One region of the Rhodoferax sediminis genome, then DNA from elsewhere that is predicted to be linked to it. Evidence: riboswitches for the same ligand, from Rfam matches in the RefSeq annotation. Region 1 holds a riboswitch; the other holds the start of a gene.

Region 1 (4,425 bases):
TGTCGGCCAAGGTCATGACCTCTGTGAAGAAGCTCTCCACCACCTCGTGTTCGAGCAAGCGGTCGCGGTTCTTGGAGAAGGTGGAGTGGTCCCAGACGGCGTCGTCGATGGCCAGACCGATGAACCAGCGGTACAGCAGGTTGTAGCGTACCTGCTCCATCAACTGGCGCTCGCTGCGCACCGAGAAGAAGATCTGGATGAGCATGGCCCGCAGCAACTTCTCCGGGGCGATGGAGGCTCGGCCTGTGTCCGCGTAGATCAGGTTGAACAGGCCCCCCAGCCGTCCAAGCGCTTCGTTGACCAGCGTGCGCACTCCGCGCAGCGGATGATCCGCAGGAACAAAATCTTCCAGCTTGGCCACTGTGAACAGCGCTTCTTGCATTGCGTCTGATCCTCGCATCGCATTCTCTCCGTTATGAGCATGAACACAATATCGATAACGACCATCCCGCAGACGACGTTTACATGCGGGTAAATTTCAACAGCCTGTTAGGGCTCGATTCCCCGTGACGAGGCATAGTTCAACAGTGACGCCTGCAACTCCAGCATGTCGGGTTCTGGCAGAAGACAGCCCAACGGTGACTGGCCTCGACGCCCCCTTGGCACAAGGACGACTGGGGCACGGCTCAAGGGTGACGCCGTACCTGGTTCAAGCGTGACGCTACCAGGCCCACTCAGAACCATGGATCGCACTTTGCCACCCTGCCCCGGCGCTCTGTGACGCATAGACCTAAGGCATCTTCAGTTGATCGGTAAGCAAACGGTGATCCCATCTTGAGATAGACCCAGCAGTCGGGCATGGTGTGCACGATGAAGATCATGCACACCATGGCGAGCGAGGCGATCGCCGGGCGCCCCAAGCGGCGCTTCTACAGCCCAGAACTCAAGACGCAGGTCGTAGCGCAGTGCCAAACCGATGGCACGTCGGTCGCTGGCGTTGCGCTGGCCCACGGCATCAATGCCAATATTGTCCACCGCTGGCTTCGTGAGCATGCCCATGATGGGTTGTCGGTTGCGTCGCAGGGCTTTGTGCCACTAACCCTGCAGGCTGGCGCAGTTGAACCGTTTAGGACTACGGCCATGCCTGCAGAGATCAAACGCGACATCCGTATCGAAGTTCACCGTGGCACGGGCTCGGTGAGCGTGAACTGGCCGCTCGAAGGTGCTGAGTCCTGCGCGGCCTGGCTGCGCGACTGGCTGAGATGATCCGCATAGATACCGCGTGGCTTGCTTACGGCCCAGCGGCGGTACCAGATGCTGTTTGCCATTGAACGGCGGGGTCGGCCAGCGCAAGCTCTGGGGCATCGTGGGCCTGGCCAAGCGTTACCCCAATCGCTTCATCGACGCGGCCTGTGCGCAGGCCATAGAACACGGTGTGCTCAGCTACCGGCACGTCAAGGCGCTGACCGAGCGGCTGATGGCCAACGCCTTGGCCCCCCTGCAGGCCGGTGCCCCGACATCGTCGGCGTCAACGCTCACCCAGCAGCACGCGCTCATTCGCAGCGCACAGGAGTACGGCGATCTACCTGAATTGGGAAACACTGTTTTAGACTTTACAATTGCTGCGTTGGTGCTCGCGGTGTGGTTCACATGCCGCAGTTCAACGGGAAGCAGGAGGGTGCGCTGCCAACAGCAAACCTAACCTGCGCTGCCCCCGCAACGGTAAGCGGACGAATCCCTCCAGATTCGGTTTGCCGGTCACACAGCCACTGGGCGTCTTGAACACGCGCCTGGGAAGGCGACCCGCAAATTGCTCCGCCAGCCCGGATACCGGCCATCAAGGTGGCGGCCATGGCTCTTCGAGCTTTGCCGTCGTAACGCTCAAGCACTGGCGGGGACGCCGGTGAGGGCTTTTTTGCGGATTGTTCCCTTCATGAAAACCTGTATTTCCCGTGCGCGCCTTGCCGTGCTGCCGCTGGCGTTGACCGCCGCGTTTCCCGTGCTGGCGCAAAACCAGCCTGCCGCATCCCTGAATGAAACCATAGTCACGGCCACGCGCTTCGCCGAACCCGCCGAGTCTCTGCCGCTTGGCGTGAGCGTCATTACGGCCGATGAAATACGCGCATCCGGTACCACCACGGTGAATGAGGCGCTGATGCGGTTGCTGGGTGTCGTCGGGCGGCAGGACTTTTACGGCGGCGGCGATTACGCGCTGGATCTTCGAGGCTTTGGCATCACGGCCGATAGCAACCAGGTTGTGATGGTGGATGGAATGAAGATCAGCGAAGCCGACCTTGGCGGCACGCGCCTGGCCGGCATTCCCATCGATAGCGTGGAGCGCATCGAGGTGTTGCGCAGCAGTGGCGCCGTGCTGTATGGCGAAGGCGCTACCGGCGGGGTAATCCTGATCACGACCAAGGCAGGCGCCGGCAAGGCGCGCCACAACTCGGCGTCGGTCTATGCAGGGGCCGGCAGCTACGGGCTGCGGGAAGCGCGAGCCAATGCCACGGTGGCCGGCGGAGGATTCTCGCTCGACGTGTCCGGATTGAAACGCGACAGCGACAACCATCGGGACAACTTCCGCTCCAAAGTGGATGGCGCTTCGGTGACAGGGCAGTGGTCGAACGACTGGTTGCGCCTGGGCGCCCGCTACTCGCAAGATTCGCTCGATACGGGTTTGCCGGGCGCTCTCACCGCCGCGCAGTACGCGGCCGATCCAAAGCAAACCACGACGCCGAACGACCACGCCCACATCAGGAATACTCGCAACAGCATTTTCGCCGAAGCCATGCTTGGCAACTGGCAACTGGCGGCGGACGCAGGCTCGCGGCAAAAGAATCTTGTCAGTAGCCTCAGCGGTTTTCCTTTTGCCTACGACATCGACGCGAACAACTACTCGCTGCGCGCGCGCAACGAAGCCAGGCTCGGTGAGGTGAAAAATGCGCTGATACTGGGCACCGACTACAACGATTGGAGCCGTGACGTGCTGGGCGCCTTTGGCTCGGTGGCGCAGCAGTCATCGCGTGCATGGTACGTGAAAGACGACGTTACCTTGCCTGGCAGTGGCACGCGCCTGAGCGCGGGCTGGCGCACGGAACGCATTGCCAAGGACAGCACCAGCGCGGCGGCCGGACTGTCGGACCGGCAGCACGCCTGGGAGTTGGGCGTGAGTCAGCCGGTGGCGCAGGGCGTGACGGTGTATGGGCGCGCCGGACGGAGCTTTCGCCTGGCTAATGTGGACGAGTTCAGCTTCACCACGCCGGGAGTGATTCTGAAGCCGCAAACCTCGCGCGATCTGGAGTTGGGGACGCGTTGGGCCTACGAGGCAGGAAAGCTGGAAGCCCGGCTGTATCGGAGCATGCTTGAAAACGAAATTGGCTTTGATCCGAATGCGGCCGGACCTTTTGGCTTTGCGGGTGCCAACGTCAATTTCGATCCCACGCGCCGCCAGGGTCTGGAAATCGACGCCTCCCATGCGCTGACCAAGATGGTCGGGCTGCGTGTCGATGCAGCCGTACGCAAGGCGAACTTCCGTTCCGGTCCCTACGCGGGCAACGACGTTCCGCTGGTGCCGCAACGCACGCTGGCGGTACATGCCGATTGGACGCCGGCGGCGGGGCACCATATCACAGGCGGCGTGAACTGGGTATCCTCGCAACACCCCGATTTCGGCAACAGCTGCCGCATTCCGGCCTATGCCACCGTGGACCTGCGCTACGCCTACCAGTGGCAGCAGGTGGAGCTGTCGCTGGGGGTGGCCAATCTTTTTGACAGGAAGTATTACACCCAGGCATTCGGGTGCGCGGCGGGGGTGACCACCTCCATCTACCCAGAAGCTGGCCGTGCCATCACGGCTGCCATGCGCGTTCGGTTCTGAGTGGCCACAGGCCCAAAAAACACACAGGAGTTCGCCGAAATGCCTTCTGTATCCTGCCCCGCCATCCTGGTCGCGGCACCGGCATCCGGCCAGGGCAAGACCACGGTGGCCTGCGCGCTGGCGCGCTGGCACACGCGCCAGGGCCGGCGCGTGCGGGTGTTCAAGTGCGGGCCGGATTTTCTGGACCCGCACTGGCTGGCACTGGCCAGCGGCGCGCCGGTGCACCAACTCGACCTGTGGATGACCGGCGAGGCCGATTGCCGCCAGCGGCTGCACCAGGCGGCGCAGCAGGCCGACCTCCTCATCGTCGAAGGCGTGATGGGCCTGTTCGACGGCGCGCCGAGCGCGGCCGATCTGGCGCAGCGGTTTGATCTGCCGGTGCTGGCGGTGGTTGACGCCTCCGCTATGGCGGGGACCTTTGGCGCGTTGGCGCTCGGTTTGCAGCATTACCGGCCTGGCTTGCGCTGGGCCGGCGTGCTGGCCAATCGCGTCGCCGGCGAGCGCCACGCCGACATGCTGCGGGCCAGCTTGCGCGAGCCAGCGCACTGGCTCGGGGCCTTGATGCGCAACCCGGCGCTCGCATTGCCGGAGCGGCACCTGGGACTGAC
Region 2 (4,425 bases), 1.2 Mb from region 1:
TGCGAATGCTACCGGACCCGCATCCTGAACCGGGGTTCAGGTGGGCGAGGGCAGCCTGGTGTTGGGTTCATCTGACGCGAGATGATCACGCTCGCCAAGCGATATACCAAGCCCGAGCTCTAAGAGCATTGGTTCAAGGAAATTAAAGCCCGATACGCACCGCAGACAGTTTCATTGTAGGCGCAGACGCGCCATCGCGGTGAGTTGTCAGAGCAGTTGACCGTCGACCGACAGGGCGCTGTCCAGCCGCTCGATCAGGGCGTCCAGCCGGGGGTCCGCGCCGGCGCTTTCAACTCCAGGCGAGGTCGTGCCTGGCGTGGCGCTGGCCGATGCCTGTAGTGCCGCGGCGCTTTGCTGCGAGAATTCGGAGGCCAGGTTCAGCGCCGCCAGCACGGCAATGCGGTCGCGCGCCCTGACCTTGCCTGCATCGCGAATCTTGCACATGGCGGAGTCGACGCGTTCCACGGCATCGAGCAGGCTCGACTCGCCGCCTTCGGGGCAGCCCAGCAGGTAGCTTTGCCCCATGATCTGCACTTCGAGTTGCTTCATCCGGCATCCTTTTGGGTCGTGCCCGCGCCCGATTCCGGCAGGCGCTCGAGCAGCGCATCGACGCGCGCGCGCGCCGCGCTCAGGCGCGACTTCAGGGAGTCGCGCTCGCGCGTGAGGGTGTCCACTTGTTCGGTGAGCAAGGCATTCGTGCGCTGCAGTTCGCCGTAACGCATGAGCAGGCGCTCGACGCGCTCTGCAATCTGATCGATGGGGGTCGGATTTGCCATGGACTCTCTGGTGATTCAATACCAATTGTAGGGTTTGTGACAGTTTTAGACTTTACAATTACTGCGTTGGTGCTCGCGGTGTGGTTCACATGCCGCAGTTCAACGGGAAGCAGGAGGGTGCGCTGCCAACAGCAAACCTAACCTGCGCTGCCCCCGCAACGGTAAGCGGACGAATCCCTCCAGATTCGGTTTGCCGGTCACACAGCCACTGGGCGTCTTGAACACGCGCCTGGGAAGGCGACCCGCAACTTGCTCCGCCAGCCCGGATACCGGCCATCAAGGTGGCGGCCATGGCTCATCAAGCCTGGCTGCTTGTTACGCCCAAGCACTGGCGGGGACGCCGGTGAGGGCTTTTTTGCGGATCGTTCCCTTCATGAAAACCTGTCTTTCCCGTGCGCGCCTTGCCGTGCTGCCGCTGGCGTTGAGTGCCGCGATTCCCGTGCTGGCGCAAAACCAGTCTTCCTCTTCGCTACAGGAAACCGTGGTGACGGCGACGCGCGTGGCGCAACCGCTGGCCGACCTGGTGGCCGATGTCACGATCATCGACCACGACATCATTGAGCGCAGCGGCGCCACCGGCGTGGCCGATGTGCTGGCCCGCGTGCCGGGCATCGAGATCAGCCGCTCGGGCAATGTCGGCTCTCCTACGAGTGTGTTTCTGCGCGGCGCGGAATCGCGCTTTACGGCGGTGTTTATCGATGGCGTGCGCGTCGATTCTCAGTCCACCGGCGGCGCCGGCTGGGAGGCCATTCCGCTGGCCCAGATCGACCGCATCGAGGTGCTGCGCGGCCCGGCGGCTGCGGTGTATGGCTCCGACGCGATCGGCGGCGTAATTCAGCTGTTCACCCGCAAGGGAGAAGGCGCGTTCTCACCGTCGATCGGCATCGGATTCGGCACTTACAACACCAGGAAGGTCGATGCTTCGCTCAGCGGCGCCAGCGGGGCGTTCGATTACTCGCTCGGACTCGCCAGGGAAACCAGCACGGGTTTTGACTCGCAAACGGGCACGCCCCACAACCCGGACAACGACGGCTATCGCAGCGAGTCGGGGAACGCCAGGCTCGGCCTGCAGATCAACAAGACGCAGCGTGTGGACGTTACGGCGCTGGCGAGCGACGTGAATTCGCAATTCGATGCTTTTGGCTTCAACCCATCGAGCCCGGTGGACGACCACAGCCGGCACAAGCTGGACGCCATCGGCCTGAACTGGCTGTCGCAGTGGAGCGATGTGTACAGCACCAAACTGAGCGTGACCGATTCGCGTGATCATTACGAAACTACGCCGTCGCCCTACCTGGCCGAAACCCATTTGCGCGGCTATCTGTTCCAGAACGAGTTGCGGCTGGGCGAGCACCTGCTGACCGCGGCGCTGGAGCGCAAGGAGGACCACCTGGACAATGCCCCGATCGACGCCGATCGCTCGCAGAACGCGCTGGCGTTGGGCTACGGCTGGACGCACCGGCGGCACACGCTGCAGCTCAATGTGCGCCGCGACCAGGACAGCGCATTTGGCGGACGCACGACCGGCAGCGCCGCCTACGGTTTTGCCCTCACACCGCAATGGCGTGCCACCGCCTCGGCCGGCACGGCGTTCCGCGCGCCGACGCTGTACCAGCTGTTCAGCCAGTATGGCGTGCCGACCCTGCAGCCCGAAACCAGCCGCAACATGGAGCTCGGCGTGCGCTACGCGCAAGGCGCCGCCAGTTTCAGCGTCGTGGCGTACCGCAACCGGGTTGCCAATCTGATCAGCTTCGCGGCGCCCGGACCCTGTGCGTCCCCGTTCGGCTGTTACACCAACACCGCACAAGCCGAGTACTCGGGCGTGACGTTCTCGGGTGGCCAGCAATTCGGTTTGGTGAATGTTCATGCGTCGCTGGATCTGCAGGATCCGCGCGATCTGAGCACGGGCAATCTGTTGGCGCGGCGCGCGCGCCAGCACGGCACCCTGGGCGCCGATACCCATTTCGCCGCGTGGACCGTGGGCGCCGAAGCCCAGTTCTCCGGCCGGCGCTATGAAGATGCCGCCAACATGCAGCCCCTGGGCGGCTACGCCCTGGTCGGCCTGTACGCCAGCACCCACCTGAGCAAAGACTGGACGCTGCTTGCCCGCGTCGACAACCTGGCGGACAAGAACTACCAGCTCGCCAACACGTTCACCACTGCGGGGCGCACCTTCTACGCGAGTCTGCGGTGGGCGCCTCAGTGATGACGCCAGCGAGTCCATATGTCTGAGCCGGCGCGCTGTGCCGCCATCCTGGTCGCGGCACCGGCGTCCGGCCAGGGCAAGACCACGGTGGCCTGCGCGCTGGCGCGCTGGCACACGCGCCAGGGCCGGCGCGTGCGGGTGTTCAAGTGCGGGCCGGATTTTCTGGACCCGCACTGGCTGGCACTGGCCAGCGGCGCGCCGGTGCATCAACTCGACCTGTGGATGACCGGCGAGGCCGATTGCCGCCAACGCCTGCACCAGGCAGCGCAGCAGGCCGACCTCCTCATCGTCGAAGGCGTGATGGGCCTGTTCGACGGCGCGCCGAGCGCGGCCGATCTGGCGCAGCGGTTTGATCTGCCGGTGCTGGCGGTGGTTGACGCCTCCGCTATGGCGGGGACCTTTGGCGCGTTGGCGCTCGGTTTGCAGCATTACCGGGCTGGCTTGCGCTGGGCCGGTGTGTTGGCCAATAGGGTCGCCGGCGAGCGCCACGCCGACATGCTGCGGGCCAGCTTGCGCGAGCCAGCGCACTGGCTCGGGGCCTTGATGCGCAACCCGGCGCTCGCATTGCCGGAGCGGCACCTGGGACTGACAGTGGCCAGCGAGGTCGATGACGCCATGGCGCGGCTCGATGCAGCCGCCGACGCGCTGGCGGGCACGACGCTCACGCAGATGTCCGGCGCTGATTTGCAGCGCTGGGCCGTGTCGTTTGAGCCGGCCGCGAGTGCTGCCGCGCCAGCCACGGGCGCGCAGCCGTTGCTGGGCACCACGGTGGCGGTGGCGCGCGATGCGGCCTTCTGCTTTATCTACGCCGCCAACCTGGAGTGTCTGCAGGCGCTCGGCGCCAAGGTGGTGTTTTTCTCGCCGCTGGCGGACGCCGCACTGCCCGATTGCGACGCGGTGTGGCTGCCCGGCGGCTACCCGGAGCTGCATGCCGAGCAATTGGCGCGCAACCAGGGTCTACGCGATGGACTGGCCGCGCACGTGGCGCAGCACAAGCCCGTCTGGGCCGAGTGTGGTGGCATGATGGTGCTGTTCGATCAACTCGTGACAAAGGACGGCGAGACCCATGCCCAGTGGGGCCTGCTACCCGGCCGCATCACCATGCAACAACGTCTGGCCGCCCTCGGGCCGCAGCAGCTTGTGATTGACGGGCAGCTGCTGCGCGGCCACACCTTCCATTACTCGACCTGCGCCACGCCGCTGGCGGTCCGCACCCGCACTGCGCGGCCGGGCTGCGAGGCGGCGCCCGTCGCGGGCGAGGCCTTGTACGAAGCTGGCAGCCTCCGCGCCAGCTACTTCCATGCGTGGTTTGCGTCCAATCCACAGGCGGTGGCGGCCCTGTTCGCGCGCCGGACCGGTACTGGGGGAACTGTCTCATGAGTGCCTTGAATTTTGAGTTGCAGAACGGCCCGCAGCGCATTGTCTGCATGACCGAAGAGACCA

What was found. Region 1 has a riboswitch for cobalamin ahead of EUB48_RS03105 (TonB-dependent receptor). Riboswitches for the same ligand answer to the same signal wherever they lie in the genome.
Region 2: linked by a shared signal. The riboswitch ahead of EUB48_RS08705 (TonB-dependent receptor domain-containing protein) and the one ahead of EUB48_RS03105 (TonB-dependent receptor) in region 1 are both predicted to bind cobalamin.

What each region holds. Positions count from the first base shown of each region.
Region 1 covers NZ_CP035503.1:650,353-654,777, reverse strand. The annotation lists gene EUB48_RS03120 (IS5 family transposase) at 1-400, opposite strand, end outside; gene tnpA (IS66-like element accessory protein TnpA) at 811-1,206, shown strand; partial or broken gene EUB48_RS03110 (IS21 family transposase) at 1,237-1,525, shown strand; cobalamin riboswitch at 1,552-1,793, shown strand; gene EUB48_RS03105 (TonB-dependent receptor) at 1,874-3,817, shown strand; gene EUB48_RS03100 (cobyrinic acid a,c-diamide synthase CobB) at 3,857-4,425, shown strand, end outside.
Region 2 covers NZ_CP035503.1:1,806,347-1,810,771, forward strand. The annotation lists gene EUB48_RS08695 (cell division protein ZapA) at 208-549, opposite strand; gene EUB48_RS08700 (cell division protein ZapB) at 546-776, opposite strand; cobalamin riboswitch at 827-1,068, shown strand; gene EUB48_RS08705 (TonB-dependent receptor domain-containing protein) at 1,150-2,982, shown strand; gene EUB48_RS08710 (cobyrinic acid a,c-diamide synthase CobB) at 3,001-4,362, shown strand; gene EUB48_RS08715 (ABC transporter substrate-binding protein) at 4,359-4,425, shown strand, end outside.